Regions from separate parts of the Cutibacterium nasicola genome, predicted to be linked through region 4. Evidence: riboswitches for the same ligand, from Rfam matches in the RefSeq annotation. Region 4 holds a riboswitch; each other region holds the start of a gene.

Region 1 (4,909 bases), 1.0 Mb from region 4:
GCGGGATGCCGGCAAAGAGCTCACGCATGTCGAGGATGGAGTCCACAGCCACGCCGGCCATGCCGACATCACCGGGAACACGGGGATTGTCAGAGTCGTAGCCGCGGTGGGTCGGCAGGTCGAAGGCGACCGACAGACCCTTCTGGCCGGCGGCCAGGTTACGGCGGTAGAAGGCGTTGGACTCCTTGGCGGTGGAGAATCCGGCGTACTGACGAATCGTCCAGGGTCGGAAGGCGTACATGGTGGCGTACGGGCCGTGGGTGAACGGAGGCAGACCGGCGTAGGTGTCCAGCCAGTCCATGTCGGCGTAGACGTCCTCGGAGTACAAATGACCAACCGAAATCTGTTCCGGAGTGGTCCAGGGCTCCTGCTCAGCGGAAGCGGCAGCCAGCTTGGCGAACTGCTCCTGAGCGTCCGCGGGAACCGGAGCGTCTCCCAGGTTGATGGAATCGAAACGGGGCAGGGTGGTCACTTGGCAACTCCCAACGTGTCCAGAGTGGTGGTCAGGACGTCAACGACGTCCATCCCGAGGTAGATGCGACCGTCGATGACCTTCTCGGCCTCGGCAGCGTCATCACCAAATTCCTTGAAGGCACCCGACAGGTAGACCAGCTTGGCGCCGGCCTCCTTGAGGGCCTTGGCGACCTCGAGGCCCTGGGCCGCGTAGGTCTTGGCGTTCGAGCACAGGTCTGCGACCTCGGCACCGGACTCCTTGAAGGCCTTGACGACCTCTTCCGTGGTGCCGCCCTCGCACTCGGGGGTCTCCATGCCGGCGATGTGCCACACCGGGGCGGAGAATCCCTCGCGGGGACCGAAGTCACGACGGGTTCCCAGGCAGGCCAGGAACACCTTCGGACGCTCGGAGCAGGTGGCGGAACGATCGACGAGGGCCTCGAAGACCTCGGCGTCACGGTGCTGTTCGAGACCGTTGCGCTTGGGAGCTTCGGGGTAGGGCCTGGTCTCGACGGTCTTGGCGTCGAGCAGCGGGAACTCGCTGACGGCCGTGATCGGCTGCTTGCGGGTGGCCAGACGCTTGGCGCGCTCGGCGTTGAGCTTGTCGAGCTCGGTGCGAACGTGGTCACCGGTGAGGGCGGCAACCATGCCACCGGCGGCCTCGACAGCCTGGAACTCGGCCCAACCGGCCTCCTCCAGCTTCTTGGTCAGGGCCTCGACGTAGAAGGAACCACCCGCCGGGTCATTGGCGCGGCCGATGTTGGACTCCTCGGCGAGGATAATGCCCGTGTTGCGGGCGATACGACGGGAGAAGTCGCTCTTCGGCAGGCCGATGGCGGCATCGAAGGGCAGGGTCGTGACGGCCTCGGCGCCACCGACAGCAGCACCGAAGGTCGAGATGGTGCCACGCAGGATGTTGACGTAGGGATCATCGCGGGTCAACTCACGCCAGCTCGTCACGGCCTCCTGACGGGCGCCACGCTTGGCAGCCGGAACCTCGAAGACCTCACCGATGCGGTTCCACAGGGTACGCAGGGCACGCAGACGGCAGATGGTCAGGAACTGGTCGTGGGTTGCGGAGACCCGGAAGTTGATGGAATCGAAGGCCTGCTCGGCAGTCAGCCCCTGTTCCATGAGCGCACGGACATACTCGACGCCGGTGGCGATGGCCCAGGCGAGCTCGTGCACGTCGCCGGCACCAGCGTTGTGGTAGACCGTCGCATCAACGACGAAGGCACGAGAATTCTTGTACTTGTCGGTCTTCTTGGCCCACTCGGCCATCGTGGACAGATCCGGGGTGCCGCCGTTGAGAGCGGCGAAACCGATCGGGTCCAGACCGAGATTGAACGACAGCTTGTCGGGATCGATGTCGGAGTCGACATAGACGTCAAGGAGGGCCTGTGCAGCGGCCTCCTGGTCGTCACGGCTCGAGACCTCAACCTTGGCCAGGTCGAGCAACACGTCCTTGAGGTCCCCGGCAATGTCCTCCGGCTTGATGGCGTCGGCACCGACGCGCAGCCACAGGGACATCACACCACGCTCGAGGTCGGCGATGATCGCCTTCCTGGTGAACTGCGGATCCGGATCCTCGTGAAGGGCCCGCACATCCCATGCGTCCATGACGCCAGTCCGGATCGTGGCGCCACGGGTGAAGGGCGGCACACCCGGGGCGCCGAGCTTCTCAGGGGCATCTTGACGCCGGTACATCGGCTCGATCTTGATGCCGTCGACCGTGCTCGGCTCGAGGCGCTTCATTCCTTGCTCAATGTTGAGCTCCTTGCCCTCGGGACGTCCCCGGTTCAAGACCTTGAGGACCGCGTCCTCCCACTGTTCGTGGGTGATCTTCGGAAAGTCCCCGGCCAGGCTCAACTCCTCGGGCATCCTGTCCTCGACGGACTTGGATGCGAGGTTGTCAGCATCAGTCATTCGTCAGACTCCTGCTTCGCTGCGGATGGGTGGACGACCTCGGTCGGCCCTCGAGACCTCGGACGCTGCGGCGCACGCAGGGTACGTCGCAAGCTCTGGCAGGTATTCGGACTCATGGGCACCTCGTCTGCCGACAAGTCCTACGTCACCGCTTCCCAGACCGAAGCCCAGTGCTTGATCGCCATCCGGTCGGACCTAAGACCAACTGGACGTCGATGGTGATGTCGTTCCCACTCACCGCTGCGGGGCAGTTCCGGAATTGCACCGGATTCCCTCTTACCGCCTTGAAACCCCCGGACGGGATTCCTTGGCACCAGCACCTATGATACTAGGCTGCGCACGATCGACTTGGCACAGCGGGGGTGCATGTGCACGATTGTGCGACCGTGCTGTGAACAGACGTTTACCGTGCCTTGCGGACCTGGGGGATTTGAGGCCGGTTTGCGACAGAGTCGATCCACTCTCGTAGGTCGGCATGGACGTGCCTGCGATTGACCTCATTGAGAACCTCATGGCGCCCACCCGGGTACAGGATGACGTCCACCTCCTGGGACCCGGCATCGCGCAATTGGCAAGCTGCGCGACGCACTCCCCTACCGGAGTCGCCCACCGGATCCTTGGCACCGGCCATGAGCAAAACAGGCAGAGCAGGCGGAGTGGCACGTAGAACCTCGGTGGAATTGGCGAGTTCGATGAGTCGTACCAATTCGCGGTAGAAGGCTGCGGTGCAGACGAAACCGCACAGCGGGTCGTTGTTGTAGGCGTCCACGACGCGCACGTCTCGAGACAACCAGTCGTAGTCGGTGCGAGCCGGCTGGAAGGCCCGGTTGAAGGACCCGAAAGACAAGGTGTTGAGCAACGGACTGCGGGAGTCCTCCCCCAACATGAGCACCTGGGAACGGGCAAGCCCGGTGGCGACGGTGCTCAACGGCCCCAAGGAGGAGCCTGTGCCAATGATGACCAGGCCGGTCATCTCGCGTCCCCGGCGAGCGGCCAGAACACGGGCGAGGAACGATCCCATCGAGTGTCCGACGAGGAACCACGGCTTCCCCTCAACCTCGGCCATGAAGTGGTCAGCAACCGCGGAGAGATCGTCGAGCAGTTGGTGGTGGCCCCGATCAGGGGTGGTCCCAAGTTGTCCGGTGGCAGCAGCGCGCGGTCCGTGACCACGGTGATCATTCGCCACGACGAGCCAGCCGTCGTCCGCCAGCGCCCGGGCCACCTCGTCATAGCGGGCCGCGTACTCGGCCATGCCATGACACAACTGCACCAATCCCTTGGTGGGGCGACCCGGCGCAGCCTCCGGACGCCAGACAAGGACGTCGAGGTCGGCTCCGTCGTCAGCGGTGATCGTGATGGTGTCCATGAATCCTCCCGGGGTCGTAGTTCCAGCATATTGAGGTCTCCCAGCCAGCATCTCGGCATCGCGGAAGAAGCGCCCACATCACCATGATCCTGTTCTCGCTCAGGGAGAACACGAGCAGAACAACGAGCCTCTTCAGGCCCGACGCTGTGTAGTGAGGTCAACGCCATGCCCGCGACGCGCCGCGTTACCAGGTTCGCGAGCATCACGTCACCGTCTCGTAAGGTCACCGCCCTAGACTCATGGGGACCCACCGAAAGGACGTCTCGTGAAGATCGCCGTCGCAGGACTGGGCTATGTCGGCATGGCCAATGCCGTGTTGCTTGCCCAGCACAACAGTGTCGTCGCCATTGACATTGACGCCGAGAGGGTCGAGATGGTCAACACCGGACACACGACGATCGTCGATCCCCTCATCGGGGAGTACCTGGCCCACCACGAGCTGGATCTGACGGCCACGACTGATCCGCACAAGGCCTATGACGATGCTGACTTCGTCGTCATCGCCACCCCGACGAACTATGACCCTGACCAGAATTATTTCGACACCTCGAGCGTGGACGGAGTGCTCGACCTGGTGCAGGAGCTCGCCCCCGAGGCGACGATCGTCATCAAGTCAACGATCCCGGTGGGCTTCGTCGAGGGGATTCGCAAGGAGCGCCCCGGCCTTGACGTCATCTTCTCTCCGGAGTTCCTCCGCGAGGGCAAGGCTCTCTACGACAACCTCCATCCGTCACGGATCGTCGTCGGGTCGGACTCGGCCAAGGCCCACCTCTTCGCCGATCTCATGGCCGCCGGGGCGGTCGACACCGGCATCCCGGTGCTCTTCGTCGGGGCCACCGAGGCCGAGGCCATCAAGCTGTTCGCCAACACTTACCTGGCGATGCGGGTCTCCTTCTTCAACGAGCTCGACACCTATGCCTCTCAGCGTGGGCTGTCCACCCGTCAGGTCATTGACGGGGTCTGCCTGGACCCCCGCATCGGCAGCCACTACAACAACCCGTCCTTCGGTTATGGCGGCTACTGCCTGCCCAAGGACACCCGTCAGCTGCTGGCCAACTACCAGGACGTCCCCCAGACCCTCATCCAGGCCATCGTTGACTCCAACACGGTGCGCAAGGACTTCATCGCCTCGGACATCATCGCCAAGGATCCGAGGCGAGTCGG
Region 2 (4,909 bases), 220 kb from region 4:
CTCCGACGATGGTGCCGATGATGAGGCCGTTGAGGGGTGCGCGACGGTACTGATCCTTGTTCGTGGTCGTGTTGTCGTGGATGCCCATCGTTGCCTTTCTATAGGCGCTGGCGGCGTCTAAGTCCTAATTTAGTATTTGTGGTTTGGCGATAGGAGGACTATCTAGGGGTAGCTCCACTGTCATCGGTGATGGATAATGACCGCAGGTCACGTCTTCTAACGCTTCAGAGCAATGATATGAACCATTCAAGTCCCAAAGAAAAAACACACCTCTATGATATTGAATACATAAAAGGAGACTGCCAAGGATGCGTATAGTGCGATCAGTGTGGCTATGATTATCTTGGCAAGAAAGTGATTGTCATTCTCCCTGAGGGTAATTCTTGTCGCGCCAAGGGTCCATCCTCCCAAGGAGAACACCGATAGTAGAATGAGGTAATATATAATGGTTTCTTCGCCGCTAATGAACCTCAGAGTTGACAAGAAGCGCTCAATGGAAGCCATAAGTACACCATTGAGGGCGAATATGGTAGCGATGGTAGCCTTGACTCTATGCTTTTGCTTCGTTGAATCGTTGCAGTCGACAGCGGCTTGTTCCCACAGTCCGGCGAGCCACCCCGTCACAGGGAAAACAAAGGACATGATGAATTGGGGCGGAAAGGATTTAATGTCTTGTTTTGCTAGGGGCGGAGTTATGAGGAATCCCAAAATCACGAGTGCCCAGACGGCTCCGACGATGGTGCCGATGATGAGGCCGTTGAGGGGTGCGCGGTGGTACTGGTCCTTGGGTGTGTTGTTGTGGGTGGTCATCGTGGTGCCTTGGTGTGGGGGTCGCAGGCGTCTCCTACACCGTTGTGGTCGGTGTCGGTCTGGTCTTGGTTGGCGATGGTGGGGCAGTTGTCCTGGTTGTCGGGCACGCCGTCGCCGTCTCGGGTGACGTGGATGGGGAAGGTGAGGGTGTCACTGGTTCCGGTGGTGTCGGTGATGTGTAGGTGTGCCCGATACTTTCCCAGCTGCTTTAGGGTGCGGGTGATCCTAGGTGTGGCACTGTCGATTTCGTAGTGGCCGTCCCCGTCAAGGTCCCATTGCCAGCGTCTGATGTGCCCGGTTGAGGTGTAGGATGAGGAGGCGTCCAATTCGAGGGGTTCACCTGCACGTACCAGGTTTTGCCCGATGACGTCGGCGCGCATCCGCACCCCAGGCACCGGCGCCACCTGCGAGACACCGGCAGACAGGCCATACATCCTCGGCGGTTTGACCAAGGGACGCACCATCCCGGCAATCTGCTCATGGCCAATCACATTCGGATGATACCAATTATTCTGATCCCAACTTGGAAGTGACCAGGTCTTCCCGGTCCACCCCTCATAGCCGGCAGTCTCATGGAACTCGTTGATCCAGCGATAAGGATTGTGTAAATCAAGATCAATGAAGGACGGTTCTGGCTCATGGGTGTTGAACAGGCTGGTGGTGGGGGCGTAGGTCACTTTGAGGCCATGAGACGTGTTCCAGGCCTTGATGGTGGCAGCCTGCCGGGCGCGGAACTCGTCCTCGGCGGCCCGGACACGGGTCGCCGGTATGCCCGTGCCAGGAACGTCCTCGGCAGCCGGGATGAGGTAGGGGTAGCCGATCAGGATGACACGGGTGTGAGCCGGATCCGCCAGTCGGTGCTGGATATGTGACAGCAATGTCACCGTGTTCGTCATCGTGGCATCAGTCTTCTTGCGTGCTGCGTCAACCGTCCCGCTGCACTTTTTTGCTGACCATGCTATTTCTGCAAAGCAGTTTTCGACGACGTCAGCGAAGTTGAGGTCGTTGCCTCCGGCGGTCATGAGGATCACGCCGGTGTGGGGATCCATGGTATCGGCCTGGCTGATGATGTTGTGGTCTCCGGTGGCGATCTGGGCACCACTCCAGGCCCGCACGTCGAGTTGGTACGTTGTGTCCGTGTTTTTCTGGTTGAGCATGCCGGTGAGTACCGAACCATAGTTCTTGGGGCTGCGATATGACCCATCGGCCGGATACCCATCGACCAGGGTTCCGTTGCCTGCCGAATACGAGTCACCCAGCACAGTGATCTTCACCAGTGTGTGTTGAGGTTTGGGGGTTGGGGTGGTTGTGCAGGTTGGGGTGTTTTTGGGGGTTTGCCGGACCATGTTGAGGCGTAGCCGTGGCCGGTGATGGCCATGATTGCTTGGTCGGTGGCCATGATGTTGGGTTCGTGGTCGTTGCGTTGGGCTTGCCATGCGCCGACTTTCGTGAGGTTTTGTTGGCGGATGAGCCATTGTTTGACGGTTGTCATGTCTTCGCCGCGTTCTGCGAGTGCGCTGGCGAGCATGCCGGTGGAGTTGGCGGCGGAGTAGGTTTCCCAGTAGTCCCCGTCGTCGTGGGTTTTGGTGTTGAGTGCCCATTGGGTGGCGTGGTTGGCGGCTGTAGTGATTTTGGTGTTGTAGTTGTCTGGGATGAGGTGTGGGTTGTGTTGGAGGAGGGTTAGGTCTGATAGGGCGATACCGGTGTAGTCGGGGTCGCCGACGAAGGTCGTGGTGCCGTCGTGGTTCTTTTTGGTGTAGCCGAAAGCGCCGGCATCGGTGCCTCCAGTGCCCTGGGTGGACAACAGCTTGTCGATAATTGTTTTCGGTACTGGGCGGTTGGCTCGGGTTAGTGCGATGGTGATGAGGTGTGGGCCCCAGTACATGGTGACGCGGCGTTGCATGTTGGGGTTGGTGTCGTTGATGTAGCCGGCGAGTTTGATCCACAGGTTTCCGGTTTCCTTGCCGAGGAAGTAGGTGGGGTCGTCTCCGAGGATTTCGGCGGTCATGATGACTTTTGCCAGGCCGGCCGGGTTGTTTTCGATGTATTTCGGGCCGGTTTTTTTGAGGGCTGTGGTCATTTCTGTGACGGTGTCGGGGTGGGCATCGGAGCCGACCAGGGCGATGATGCCGTCAGCGATGCCGCCGGCTTGTCTGTAGTTCTTGGGGTCTTGTTTCCATTTGTTGGCGAGCCAGTCAGCGGCTTTTGCGACGTAGGTGCTGGTGGCGGCGGTGTCGTTGATCGATCCGGGCCACATGGCGCCTTTGACTGGGTTGGTTGGTGGGTTGAAGCAGTAGGGGGTGGAGCCGTCGTCGGTGGTGGTGAGGGGTGTGTGTGATGGGGTGGATGGTGGGTTGGCGAATGCTGATGTTGTGAATGGTGATGCGATGAGTGCACCGGCAGCGAGGCCGGCGATCCATCGAGTGAGTCTGAGCATGTGGCGGGTCTTCTTCCTGAGGCTGCGTTGCGGACAGGGAAGGCTCCCGGGTCGAACTCACCGCAGTCCTCGACGGTGTGTGATGTTCCTTCGACAACCCAGGTACTCCGACTCGGGGGTGGGCCCCTCACGGTTGCGGGTCAGTTCCGGTATCGCACCGAATTCCCCTGTGGCTGCGGTGCCAGCACCGCCCAAGGTGACGTGGATCGTCGGTCTTGGAGGGTACTGCCTGGCACAGAGTACACCTGTTAGGTGTCGGTTACCGGTCAGCACGGTGGCTAGAGCGGCGTCGTGGGAGTCTTGGTCGGTGGTGTCCCCGGCGGCGAGCTGGGCTTGGGTGCGGGCTTGGTCGTCGTAGGTGGGGGCGATTCTCATCGCGGAAGATGCCGATTGGGGTGTGCGCGGTCGGAGTCTATGGCGCGAGCCACGAAGGAGCATCCGGCACCCAGGGCCACGGCCAGGCTGGTGCGCGGCCATGGAGGAGTGCATATCGCAAGGTATTCATGCGGCACGGGAAGTCGATCAGCGTGGAACATCCTGGATCCACGAGGCTGGGTAACTGTCCGGATCCGCTCAAGGGTGCATGGGAATCACCAAGGGCTACACCGTCTGACGAGGCTTGATAAGCGAGATGAGGATTCCGAGAAGGCAAAGAACCCCGGACAATATCGCCGACATCACGTCCGCCCGATCCTTGATCGGCCATGACCACCAGGATGTGTAATTTTCCGTTCTCCCCAACAGAAAGCTTGTCAGAACCCAGATGATTGCAGGGGTGGATGACAATTTCTTGATGCCAATGGCGTTTGTGAGAAGGTTGAAGCCGGACAGCCCAACGATGTTGCGGGTGGAGACAATTCCGATGATCGATTGCGCGCCCAGGCTCTCCAACCAAGCGCTATGTGTCCTCTCAGCATTTTCGCAGTCGAGATCGATAATCTTCGAAAATCCTGGCTTGGTCCTGGATGGACAGCCGATCCATGGACTTCAGCCATTCGCGCGTCTCAGGAGAAAACTCCTGACCCGTCATCGCTATTCCCGAATGTTTCGTCAGTCAGGCGACGACGCGATCCTGAGTGTCGAGAACCCAGACTGCCACCTGATCTTTGTGGTCCTGACACGGGGCGATGGCCAATCCCGAGGCAACGGTCATAACCGCCTTCGACGGCGGCTCAGATACGGATATCGCAGATGTCGACCGCCACATGGTTTCGTGGGTTGATTCCTGCGCACCTTGCCTGTATTCCTTGGGGACGTGCTCTCCACGCTGTGTCTGCTTTCCGGGCCACGGGGCCCAACAGCTCGAGATCGTGAGATTCCCACGCGCACACCACGGGATCACTATCTCTCAGACAGATCTGTGGTCCGGTTCGGGGGCGGGCAGCGGACCTATGCCTTTGGCCGTGTGAAAGCCGATGAACGCCGTCGCAACCAATCCAATAATCAGGGTCACGGTGATACGTGCATGATGATTCCGTCTTCCTGCAATGAGGGCCAGGGTTGACACGATGAGGATCCCACCTGCCATCGTCATTCCAGCTGTGAGGACTCGAGGATTCAACATCTCACCTACGTGCAGCAGCCCATGTAGTAGCCAAAAAGATATCGCAGCTTCATGACCGATACGGCTGGCCCATACAAGACGAGGATGAAGGGCAGGAG
Region 3 (4,909 bases), 840 kb from region 4:
TCCTTCATCGTGCTGCGTGGCACGCCGGGAGGCGTGCTGGAAGCGGGACAGTACGCCACCGGACGACGTCACCTCGCGGAAGCCGCATGGGCCGCCTACGACGAGCTCTCCGCCGCCCACGACATGGTCATCTGCGAGGGTGCGGGCTCCCCGGCCGAGATCAACCTGCGTGCCGGTGACTACACGAACATGGGACTGGCAAGGGAGAAGAGCCTGCCGGTGGTGCTCGTCGGGGACATTGACCGCGGCGGGGTGCTCGCCAGCCTCTTCGGCACCTGGGCGCTGCTCGACGACGCGGACCGTTCCCTGCTGGCCGGGTACGTCATCAACAAATTCCGCGGTGATGAGTCCGTTCTCGCTCCTGGTCTGGAAGAGATCACTCGTCGCACCGGAATGCCGAGTTTTGGGGTGCTGCCCTGGGTCCCCGAGGTGTGGCTCGACGGTGAGGATGCGTTGGAGGTGGGACGCTGGCGTCACGACGGGAACTCCGTTTCCACCGACGATCTGCGGGTTGCCGTCGTCCGGCTGCCGAGAATCTCCAACGCCACCGATGTCGACGCCATGGCCGCCGAGGCCGGGGTCGACGTCCAGGTGACGACCAACCCCAACACCTGCGAACTGGCCGACGTGCTCGTCCTGCCCGGATCGCGGTCCACCGTGCGTGATCTGGAGTGGCTGAGGTCCACCGGAATCGCTGAGGTCGTGGCCCGCCGTGCCCGTCAAGGTCGCACTGTGCTGGGCATTTGTGGCGGCTACCAGATGCTCACCCGCCTCATCCTCGACCCCGAGGGTCAGGAATCGCCGACCGAGCGAACCGAGGGACTCGGGCTACTGCCGGTCGAGGTGACCTTCGGTGCCGACAAGACCCTGGCCATCCCGAGCGGATCCTGGCGGGGGATCGAGGTCGGCGGCTACGAGATCCATCACGGCCGAATGGATGTCGACCTGTCGGCGGGGGAGCCCTTCCTCGACGGAGTCCGCGTCGGAAGTGTCTGGGGGACGATGTGGCATGGTGCCTTCGAATGTGACGATTTCCGGCGCGCCTGGCTGGCCGAGGCTGCCGAGCATGCCGGATCGGCGTGGCGCCCGGTGGAGGGTGCCATCGGGTATGGGCAGCGCCGCGAGCAGATGATCGACGTGCTGGCCGACGCCGTTGAGGAGCATCTCGGTCTTGACCGTCTGTTCTCCCTGGCAGGCGGGAGCTGACCCCGGCCGTGTCGTGGTGTGGTGCCACGATGTGGGAGGATCGATACAACGACCGATCTCGAGGAAGCCGGTGTGAGTCCGGCGCGGTCCCGCCACTGTGACCATCGCCGCGGTGATGGCAGCCAGACACTCGAACGGTTCGTTGCGCACGTCATCGGGCGAGGACACCTGAGGAGGCCGTCATGAGCTATGCCCCTGTACATCCTGACCACAAGTCGGGACGAACCCTCATCGGGGTCGGAGTGGGGCCGGGTGACCCAGAGCTGGTCACCCTGAGAACCGTGCGCATCCTGCGCGAGGCTGATGTCATCCTCGTGCCCTACACCGAGGCCACCACCGACGGTCCCGGACGTGCCGAGACCATCATCACTGCCGTCGCCCCGGAGATCGTCGAGCGCATCAAGCGCATCCCCTTCTCCATGCGGGAGAGGTCTGGTGTCGGCGAGAAGCGCAGGGCCTCCTGGCAGGTATCCGCCGATGCGGCGATCACGGCCTTCGACGAAGGGGCTCGCACTGTCGCCCTGGCCACCGTCGGCGATCCGACGGTCTTCTCCACCTTCACCTACCTGCGCGCCAATGTCGAGGAGAGACTCCCCGACGTCAGCGTCGAGCTGAGCCCAGGTATCACCGCCATGCAGGCCCTGTCGGCGGCGTCCGGGCGCCCGCTGGTGGAGGGCAAGGAGGTCCTGGCCCTCGTCCCGGCCACCGTCGGGATGGAAAAACTTGGCCAGGTCCTCGACCTCGTCGACTCAGTGGCGATTTACAAGGGGGGACGCAAACTCCCAGACGTTGTCGAGCAGCTGCGGCAGCGGGATCGTCAGGCTGTCATCGGCACCGACGTCACGCTGGAGTCCGAGCAGATCGTCACCCTCGGTGAGGTCGCTGATACTCAGGCTCTGCCGTACTTCTCGACCGTCCTCACCACTCCAGAGCGCACCATCACGGGAGGAAAACTGTGAACGAACCTCAAGCTGCACGACCCACTCAGCACGCCTCTGAGAGGGTCTTGGAGGATCTGGACCACAACGCCATCGAGCCGCCTCCGGTACCGTGGCGGGAGATCCCCGAGGGAGCAGGCAGGGTCGTTTTCGTCGGTGCCGGACCGGGCGCTCCGGACCTGGTGAGCCTGCGCGGAGCCCGTGTCATCGAGACCGCTGACATCATCATCTGGGCCTCCAGCCTCGTTCACCCCGACATGGTGGCCCGTCACAAGGCGGGAGCCGAGCTCATTGACTCCGCCTCCATCCCGCTGGAGGACCTCGAGCCCCTCTACACCCGCGCCCGTGACGAGGGGCTGGTGGTGGCGAGGGTCCACACCGGTGACCCGTCCATCTATGGCGCCACCGCCGAGCAGCGCGACCTGTGTCGTCGCATCGGTATCGACTTCGAGACCATCCCGGGCATCTCGGCCTTCTCGGCCGCTGCCGCCCGGATGGACGTCGAGATCACCGTCCCAGAGGTATCCCAGTCACTCGTCCTCACCCGACTGGAGGGCGGGCGGACCCCCATGCCCGACGGGGAAACCGTCGCCTCCTTCGCCCGTCACGGTGCGACAATGGCGATCTACCTTTCCGCGGCCCGTAACAAGGCTCTTCAGGATGCCCTGCTGGAGGGAGGCTACCTGCCCGAGACTCCCTGCATCATCGGGTACGCGGTCAGCTGGCCCGAGGAAATCATGTTCCGCTGCGACCTGGCCCACCTCTCGGAGACGATGCGCAACCACAAGCTGTGGAAGCACGCCGTCGTCCTCGTCGGACCGGCCCTGGCAGAGGGCCCGATCAAGACTCGCAGCCACCTCTACCACCCCGGTTTCCGTCACGAATACCGCGGAGCTGACGCCCAGGCCCGCGCTGACCTCAAGGCCCACGGCACTCGCGGCGTCTACGACCAGAACCCCACGAACTCCGACACGAAGGACAATTCATGATTCGCGTCCACGGATATCTCGGTACCATTTCCGACTCCTTGCGCCAGGAGGTCGCCGATGCTGACCTCGTCGTCGGAGGTCAGCGTCACCTTGACGCCCTCAACGTTCCCGACGAGAAGCGTCAGAAGCTCGGCCTCATCGGCCCTGCCGTCGAGCGAGTTCAGTCCCTGCCCGACGACGCCAACGTCGTTGTCATCGCCTCCGGTGACCCGCTCTTCTTCGGTGTGGTGCGACGTATCCGCCAGGCCGGTCTCAAGGTCGAGGTCGTGACGGCCCCGACCTCCTTGCAGGCTGCTTTCGCCGCCGTGGCCTTGCCCTGGGACGACGCCCAGTTCGTCTCCTCACACTCCAAGGACATCGAGACCGCCATCCGGCTTGCCAAGATCCATCCCAAGGTGGGCGTGCTGACAGCCCCCAACCGAGGCCTGGCGGAATTGGTCGACGGGCTCGCGGGTCGCGGCAAGACCTTCGTCCTCGCTGAGAAGATCGGTGAGGAGGGCCAGCGGGTGCGTGTCCTCGACGAGGAAGCAGCCAGGGCCGTCATTGCTGACGCGGACATCCTCAGCCCCAACGTCGTGCTGGTCCTCGAGCATCATCCGGACTCCCCGGCGGCCCTGGGCATCAACCCGGAGCTGGCCGGTGACGTCAACGTCAATGCTCCCGAGGCCCCCCAGCCCGGCGTCGACACCAACCCGGACGGCTCGGACCGTGACCCGATCATCGGACAGATCATCAATTCCGACGCCGCGGCGGCCCACGCCGAGGCCATCGACCACGTGCTCAAGCGCGAGACCAAGAAGTACGTCGGACCGTCCCGCACCGGGCTGGCGGCGGCCTGGGGCGAGTGCGACCTCATCGTCTCCCACCTGGCCCTGGGTGCCACGACGCGCATCATCGCCCCGCTGCTGGAGTCCAAGAAGACCGACCCGGGTGTGGTCGTCGTCGACGAGGCCGGCCGTTTCGCCATCCCATTGGTGGGTGGCCACGTCGGTGGGGCCAACGAGCTCTCCCGCACCATCGCCGAGGCTCTCGGCGGCACCGCCGTCGTGTCCACCGCCACCGACTCCCTCGGTGTCCCGGCCCTCGATCAGCTCGGTTGGGCCTACGAGGGTGACGTCGCCGGGGTGACCGGATCGATCATCGCCGGACGCCCGGTGCTGGTCATCCGCGAACAGCCCTGGCCGCTGCCCCCACTGCCCAAGAACGTCACCGAGGATGCTGAATCCCCGGTCGCCCGAATCATCGTCTCCGAGCGGGTCGCAGAGCGAATTCGGACTGACCATGGTGACGACCTGCCCACCGTCGTCCTGCACCCGAACTGCCTGGTCGTCGGGATGGGATGTAACAAGGGCACCGAGGTCGAACCGCTGCGAGAGCTTCTCGAGAAGACCCTCGCTGACAACGGTCTGGCTCTTGGATCGGTCACTCGTCTGGTCTCCCACGAGGTCAAGGCCGGTGAGCTCGGTCTCGTGAAGCTGGCGAATCAGCTCGGCGTCGATTACCGCACCGAGTCCGCGGAGGAGCTGGCCGCCCAGGATGTCCCGACTCCCTCCGACGTCGTCGCACGCGAGGTCGGCACACCGAGTGTCAGCGAGGCTGCCGTGCTGTGCCAGGGAGCCGAGCTGCTGGTCCACAAGACCAAGACTCCCGAGGCCACCTGCGCCGTCGGTCGCATCCCGGCTCGTGGTCACCTCTCGGTCGTCGGCCTCGGGCCCGGCTCGCGAGATCTTCTCACCCCGCGCGCCGTCGATGCCATCCGCAATGCCACCTTCATAG
Region 4 (4,909 bases):
GCCGACGGCAGCGGCGCGGTCCTCATCTACACCGTGCCTGACCGTGGTGCCCTCGACCGTCTGCTTGAGGCTGACCCCTATCCCAAGACGGCTGTCCAGGTGACCTCCGTCCGTGAGTGGACGCCCAATTTCAGCTTCTGAGCCGGACCGTGGTTGACCGGCGTGGTGTCATGGAGTCATGACATCACCGAAGCTCTTCCAGCCTCTCACCCTTCGTGGACTGACGATTCGCAACCGTGCCTGGTTGCCGCCGATGTGCCAGTACGCCGTGGATTCCATGGATGGCATCCCAGGCACCTGGCATCTCGTCCACTACGGCTCGTTCGCTGTGGGTGGTTTCGGTCTCATCGTCGCCGAGGCCACCGCAGTGAATCCCGAAGGTCGCATCAGCCCTTGTGACACCGGGTTGTGGAATGACGATCAGGTAGCGGCCTGGCGCACGGTCACCGACGCCGTTCACGAGCTGGGCGGCAAGATCGCCGTGCAGCTCGGCCACGCCGGTCGCAAGGCCTCCACCGAGAAGTGGTGGCCGGGATTCCATGGTGGTGTGGTGCCTCCCGAGCGCGGCGGCTGGATTCCGGTCGGCCCGACTGACGCGCCTGCTGACGGCAAGCAGTACGTCGGTCTGCCCGTCACTGCCCTTGACGAGGACGGCATCGCGAAGGTCATCGACGACTTCCGCACCGCTGCGACACGTGCCGTGGAAGCTGGGTTCGACGCCGTCGAGATTCACAGCGCCCACGGTTACCTGCTGCACCAGTTCTACTCACCGCTGTCCAACACCCGCGCCGACGGTTGGGGCGGTGACTTCGACGGACGTGTTCGCCTGCCGTTGGAGGTCGCGAAGGCTGTGCGTGGGGCCATTCCTGAAGACATGCCCTTGCTGGCGCGCCTGTCGGTCACTGACTGGCGGGACGACGGCTGGCAGGTGAAGGACTCCGTCGAACTGTCGCGGCGCTTCGCGAAAGCCGGGGTCGATCTGCTCGACGCCTCCTCAGGAGGCAATTCGTCGGCCCCCATCCCCGTCGCCCCGGCCTACCAGGCTGACCTGGCGGCTCGGGTGCGCGCCGAGGCGGATATTCCCACAGCCACCGTCGGCATGATCTGGACCCCACAGCTGGCCGAGGAGCTGCTGGAGAAGGGCAGCGCCGACGCCATCATGGTGGGACGGGCGGCTCTACGCGACACCAACTGGCCGTTGCGTGCCGCCCATGAGCTGGGTGTTCCCAACGAGGACGCCCCATGGCATCCGGCCAGGTTCCGTGGGGCGTGGCGCTGACGCGACTGACGATCCCGTCGCCGGTCGACCGTCAGCGATTCCACTTCTTCCTGAGCCTTGCGTACTTCTTGGATCCAGGGCCGTGGATGTCAACATCGCTGAGGATGCTCGTCCCGCGCAAGGTGAGGACAGGGCCATCCAGCCCCGGCTGGGAGAGTCCGCGAACCGTGAGGTCTCCGAGCACTCGCGACATCGAGTCCTCGATGCGCACCCCGTCGGGCACCAGGAAAGTCGCGTCACACATGACGATCGTCAGGTCAATGGTGATGTGACGACTTGCCCACGGCATGGAGGTCAGGTCGAAGCACGGATCCCCCATGAACCCGGTGACGGTGGTGAGTTTGGCCATCGTCCGTCCCGAGGCCCAGACCGTGTCGCTCATGATGCAGGTCATGTGGTCAGCCTCCGGACCGGGGACGATCCGCACCGCCTCGCCGTGGCCAGGATGAGCGGGGACGGCCACACTCCCGACCGTCGCGCCAAGGTCAGAGAGCAACCCGCCCAGATCGCCATAGGTACGGGCCTGCAGAGCAGCCTCCACCCTCTCCGCATGCTCGTCGCGAGTCAGCTTTCCCAACGTCCATGCCTCGTCGAGGATGTCCGATGCCCGGGCGCGCTCGGCGTCACCAATCCGCCAGTCATCGGGAATCGTCACGTCGCAAGTCTAGGACAGCCACACACACCCAAGGCTCTCCAGGCCTCGCGTTGACTCGCCTTGATCAGCGTTCATATAGTGACAAGTGCACGTGGTTCCCGTGTTCGCACGGGCTAAGAGGGAATCCGGTGTGAATCCGGAGCTGCCCCGCAGCGGTGTACGAGAACGACCGCCGTCATCACGCACTGTGCTCCGGCATGGGAAGCGACGGCCAGTAGGCAACAAGTGCTCGTGAGCCCGAAGACCTGCCAGGTGTGGTCCCGCAACCGCGGGGCCCGGTTCGCGATCTCGCGGGAAGTATCGCAGCGTTCATGGGGACCAGTGTCCCTGCCGCATTCCGCCCGGTCGCGTGCCCACGGCATCGCACGGAGGAATTGCAATGAGCGCCGACCCCATCTCAACCATTCGCGTCCGCAAACGTGACGGATCGCTGGCTCCCTACGACGGCAACGAAGTCGCCGCGTCCATCATCGACTCAGCCCGCGGGCTCGATGATGCCGTCGCCCGGGCGACTCTGCTGCAGGCCGAGGTGGAGATCACACTCTTCGACGGCATCACCACCGATGCCCTTGACGAGGCCGTCATCCAGGTGGCTCTGGGCAATGCCAAGGACGACCCTGCCTTTGACACCATCGCCAGCCGGATCGCCGTCAAGAAGCTGTACAAGGAGGTCTTTGGCAACACCCACGACGATCTGGGTGACGTCGACCCGACACGCGTGCGCAACCTGCACCGTGCTTGTTTCCCGCGCACGATCGGAAGACTCGTCGCAGCAGGGCGCCTTGACGAGCGCCTGGGGCGAATCTTCGATCTTGACGTCCTCGCATCAGCCCTCGATCCCAGCCGTGACGACCTCATCGGATTCACTGGTGTGCGCACCGTGGTCAACCGTTACCTCTTGCGCACCCCCGACCAACGCGCCTTGGAAGTGCCCCAGTACTTCTGGATGCGTGTGGCGATGGGTCTCAGCCTCACCGAGGACGACCCCACATCCTCCGCCCTCGCCCTCTACGACTCCATGAGCAACCTACGTCACCTTGCCGCCGACTCCACCCTCGCCAACGCCGGGACGCCGTCCGCCCAGCTGTCCACCTGTTTCGTGATGCGCACCGAGGACGACCTCGAGCACATCGCCCGGACGATCCGCGACGTCATGCGGATCACCAGGGGCACCGGAGGTATTGGGCTGTCGATGTCGGACCTGCGCTGCCAAGGGTCACCGATCCGCTCCGACACCACTGCGTCAACCGGTCCGATCCCCTTCATGCACACCATCGACTCGACGCTGCGGGCAGTCTCCCGGGGAGGCAAACAGCTCGGCGCGCTGTGCTTCTACATGGAGAACTGGCACATGGACTTCCCGCAGTTCCTCGACCTGCGGCAGAACTCCGGTGACCCGTACCGACGCACTCGTACCGCCGGAACCGCGGTGTGGATCTCCGACGAGTTCATGAAGCGGGTCGCCAAGGACGAGGACTGGTACCTCTTCGACCCCGCCGAGACCCCCGATCTCACCGAGCTCACCGGGTCTGAGTTCTCGAAGAGATATGCGTACTATGTCACACAGGCCGACGCCGGGAAGATCAAGAGGTTCCATCGCACCACGGCTCGAGAACAGTTCCGGGCCATCCTGGTGAGCCTGCAGACGACGTCGCACCCGTGGCTGACGTGGAAGGACAGCGTCAACACCCGCGCGTTGAACAACAACACCGGGACGATCCACGCCTCGAATCTGTGCACCGAGATCTGCCTACCCCAAGATCGCGACCACACCTCGGTGTGCAACCTGGCGTCGGTCAACCTTGCCGGGCACCTCGTCGGGCCGCGCAAGAAGCGTCGCATCGACTGGGAGCACCTGGCCGCCACCACCCGACTGGTGATACGTCAGCTCGACGACCTCGTCGACATCACCGCTTCGGCGGCGCCGCAGGCCGAGCGATCAAACGTGGAGAACCGGGCCATCGGCCTGGGCATCATGGGGCTGACGGACATGCTCGAGCAGGTGCGGATTCCCTACGACTCCCCTAATGCCTACGACATCGTCGACCAAGTCATCGAATTCATCAGCTGGCACGCCATCGACGCCTCCGCCGATCTGGCCGCCGAGCGCGGGGCCTACCCGATGTTCGAAGGATCTGGTTGGTCGAAGGGGATGGTCCCCGTCGACACCCTCGCCCTCCTGGAGCGCGACCGTGGCATTCCCGTTGACGTCGACCGGACGACGAGGATGGACTGGGACGGGCTGCGCGCCAAGGTGAGCCGAGGAATGCGCAATGCCACCTTGCTGGCCATCGCCCCGACGGCGTCGATCGGTCTGGTCGCTGGCACGACGCCGGGCCTGGATCCGCAGTTGTCCCAGGTGCTCTCCCGAGCCACCTCAGCCGGGAAGTTCCTCGAGGTCAATCGCAACCTGGTGGCCGACCTCAAGGACCTCGGGCTGTGGGAGAAGGTGCGCGAGGAATTGCTGCGTCGTCAGGGAGATCCCAGCGGGATCCAGGCCATCCCGGCATCCTTGCGACGTTTGTACCGCACCTCCTTCACCCTGGATCCAATGGCTTGCCTCAACGTGGCCGCCAGGGCGCAGAAGTGGGTGGACCAGGCCATCAGCCGCAACATCTACCTGGCCTCCCGATCGATCGGTGACATGGAGGACCTCTACACCGCTGCGTGGCGGATGGGTGTCAAGACGACCTACGACCTCCACATGCTCCCCCGTCACACCGCCGGGCAGTCGACGACGGCGGCCAACAAAGCCACCGGGCACCGCAACGGTCCTCGTCGCGGGTTCGCCACCGCAGTACGCCGCGACACCAGCACCGCGACCATCGAAAGGCCCCGGTCCGAGGCACTCGATGCCGAACCAGTCGTGGCCCTCGACCTCATCAACGATACCTCCTGGCCGGAAGACCACGACCAATGCCACGCACGTGGGTGATGTCACCCCCAAAGGATGCCTTGGACCTGACATCGCCCCT

What was found. Region 4 has a riboswitch for cobalamin ahead of ACUCCZ_RS00325 (ribonucleoside-diphosphate reductase subunit alpha). Riboswitches for the same ligand answer to the same signal wherever they lie in the genome.
Region 1: another riboswitch for cobalamin. It lies ahead of mutA (methylmalonyl-CoA mutase small subunit); the one in region 4 lies ahead of ACUCCZ_RS00325 (ribonucleoside-diphosphate reductase subunit alpha).
Region 2: another riboswitch for cobalamin. It lies ahead of ACUCCZ_RS01330 (prenyltransferase/squalene oxidase repeat-containing protein); the one in region 4 lies ahead of ACUCCZ_RS00325 (ribonucleoside-diphosphate reductase subunit alpha).
Region 3: another riboswitch for cobalamin. It lies ahead of cobI (precorrin-2 C(20)-methyltransferase); the one in region 4 lies ahead of ACUCCZ_RS00325 (ribonucleoside-diphosphate reductase subunit alpha).

The regions. Positions count from the first base shown of each region.
Region 1 covers NZ_CP199745.2:1,644,142-1,649,050, forward strand. Annotated here, with positions in the region: gene scpA (methylmalonyl-CoA mutase) at 1-472, opposite strand, end outside; gene mutA (methylmalonyl-CoA mutase small subunit) at 469-2,379, opposite strand; cobalamin riboswitch at 2,460-2,712, opposite strand; gene ACUCCZ_RS07690 (alpha/beta fold hydrolase) at 2,783-3,745, opposite strand; gene ACUCCZ_RS07695 (nucleotide sugar dehydrogenase) at 4,047-4,909, shown strand, end outside.
Region 2 covers NZ_CP199745.2:293,363-298,271, forward strand. Annotated here, with positions in the region: gene ACUCCZ_RS01315 (hypothetical protein) at 1-88, opposite strand, end outside; gene ACUCCZ_RS01320 (hypothetical protein) at 247-810, opposite strand; partial or broken gene ACUCCZ_RS01325 (PKD domain-containing protein) at 807-2,087, opposite strand; gene ACUCCZ_RS01330 (prenyltransferase/squalene oxidase repeat-containing protein) at 2,081-3,247, opposite strand; cobalamin riboswitch at 3,328-3,461, opposite strand; partial or broken gene ACUCCZ_RS01335 (2-oxoglutarate synthase) at 3,643-3,720, opposite strand; partial or broken gene ACUCCZ_RS01340 (hypothetical protein) at 3,848-4,111, opposite strand; partial or broken gene ACUCCZ_RS01345 (hypothetical protein) at 4,158-4,909, opposite strand, start outside.
Region 3 covers NZ_CP199745.2:1,836,024-1,840,932, reverse strand. Annotated here, with positions in the region: gene ACUCCZ_RS08685 (cobyric acid synthase) at 1-1,206, shown strand, start outside; cobalamin riboswitch at 1,223-1,450, shown strand; gene cobI (precorrin-2 C(20)-methyltransferase) at 1,437-2,165, shown strand; gene cobM (precorrin-4 C(11)-methyltransferase) at 2,162-3,133, shown strand; gene cobJ (precorrin-3B C(17)-methyltransferase) at 3,130-4,909, shown strand, end outside.
Region 4 covers NZ_CP199745.2:73,276-78,184, reverse strand. Annotated here, with positions in the region: gene ACUCCZ_RS00340 (YciI family protein) at 1-141, shown strand, start outside; gene ACUCCZ_RS00335 (NADH:flavin oxidoreductase/NADH oxidase) at 179-1,279, shown strand; gene ACUCCZ_RS00330 (DUF1707 SHOCT-like domain-containing protein) at 1,311-1,934, opposite strand; cobalamin riboswitch at 2,010-2,201, shown strand; gene ACUCCZ_RS00325 (ribonucleoside-diphosphate reductase subunit alpha) at 2,314-4,869, shown strand.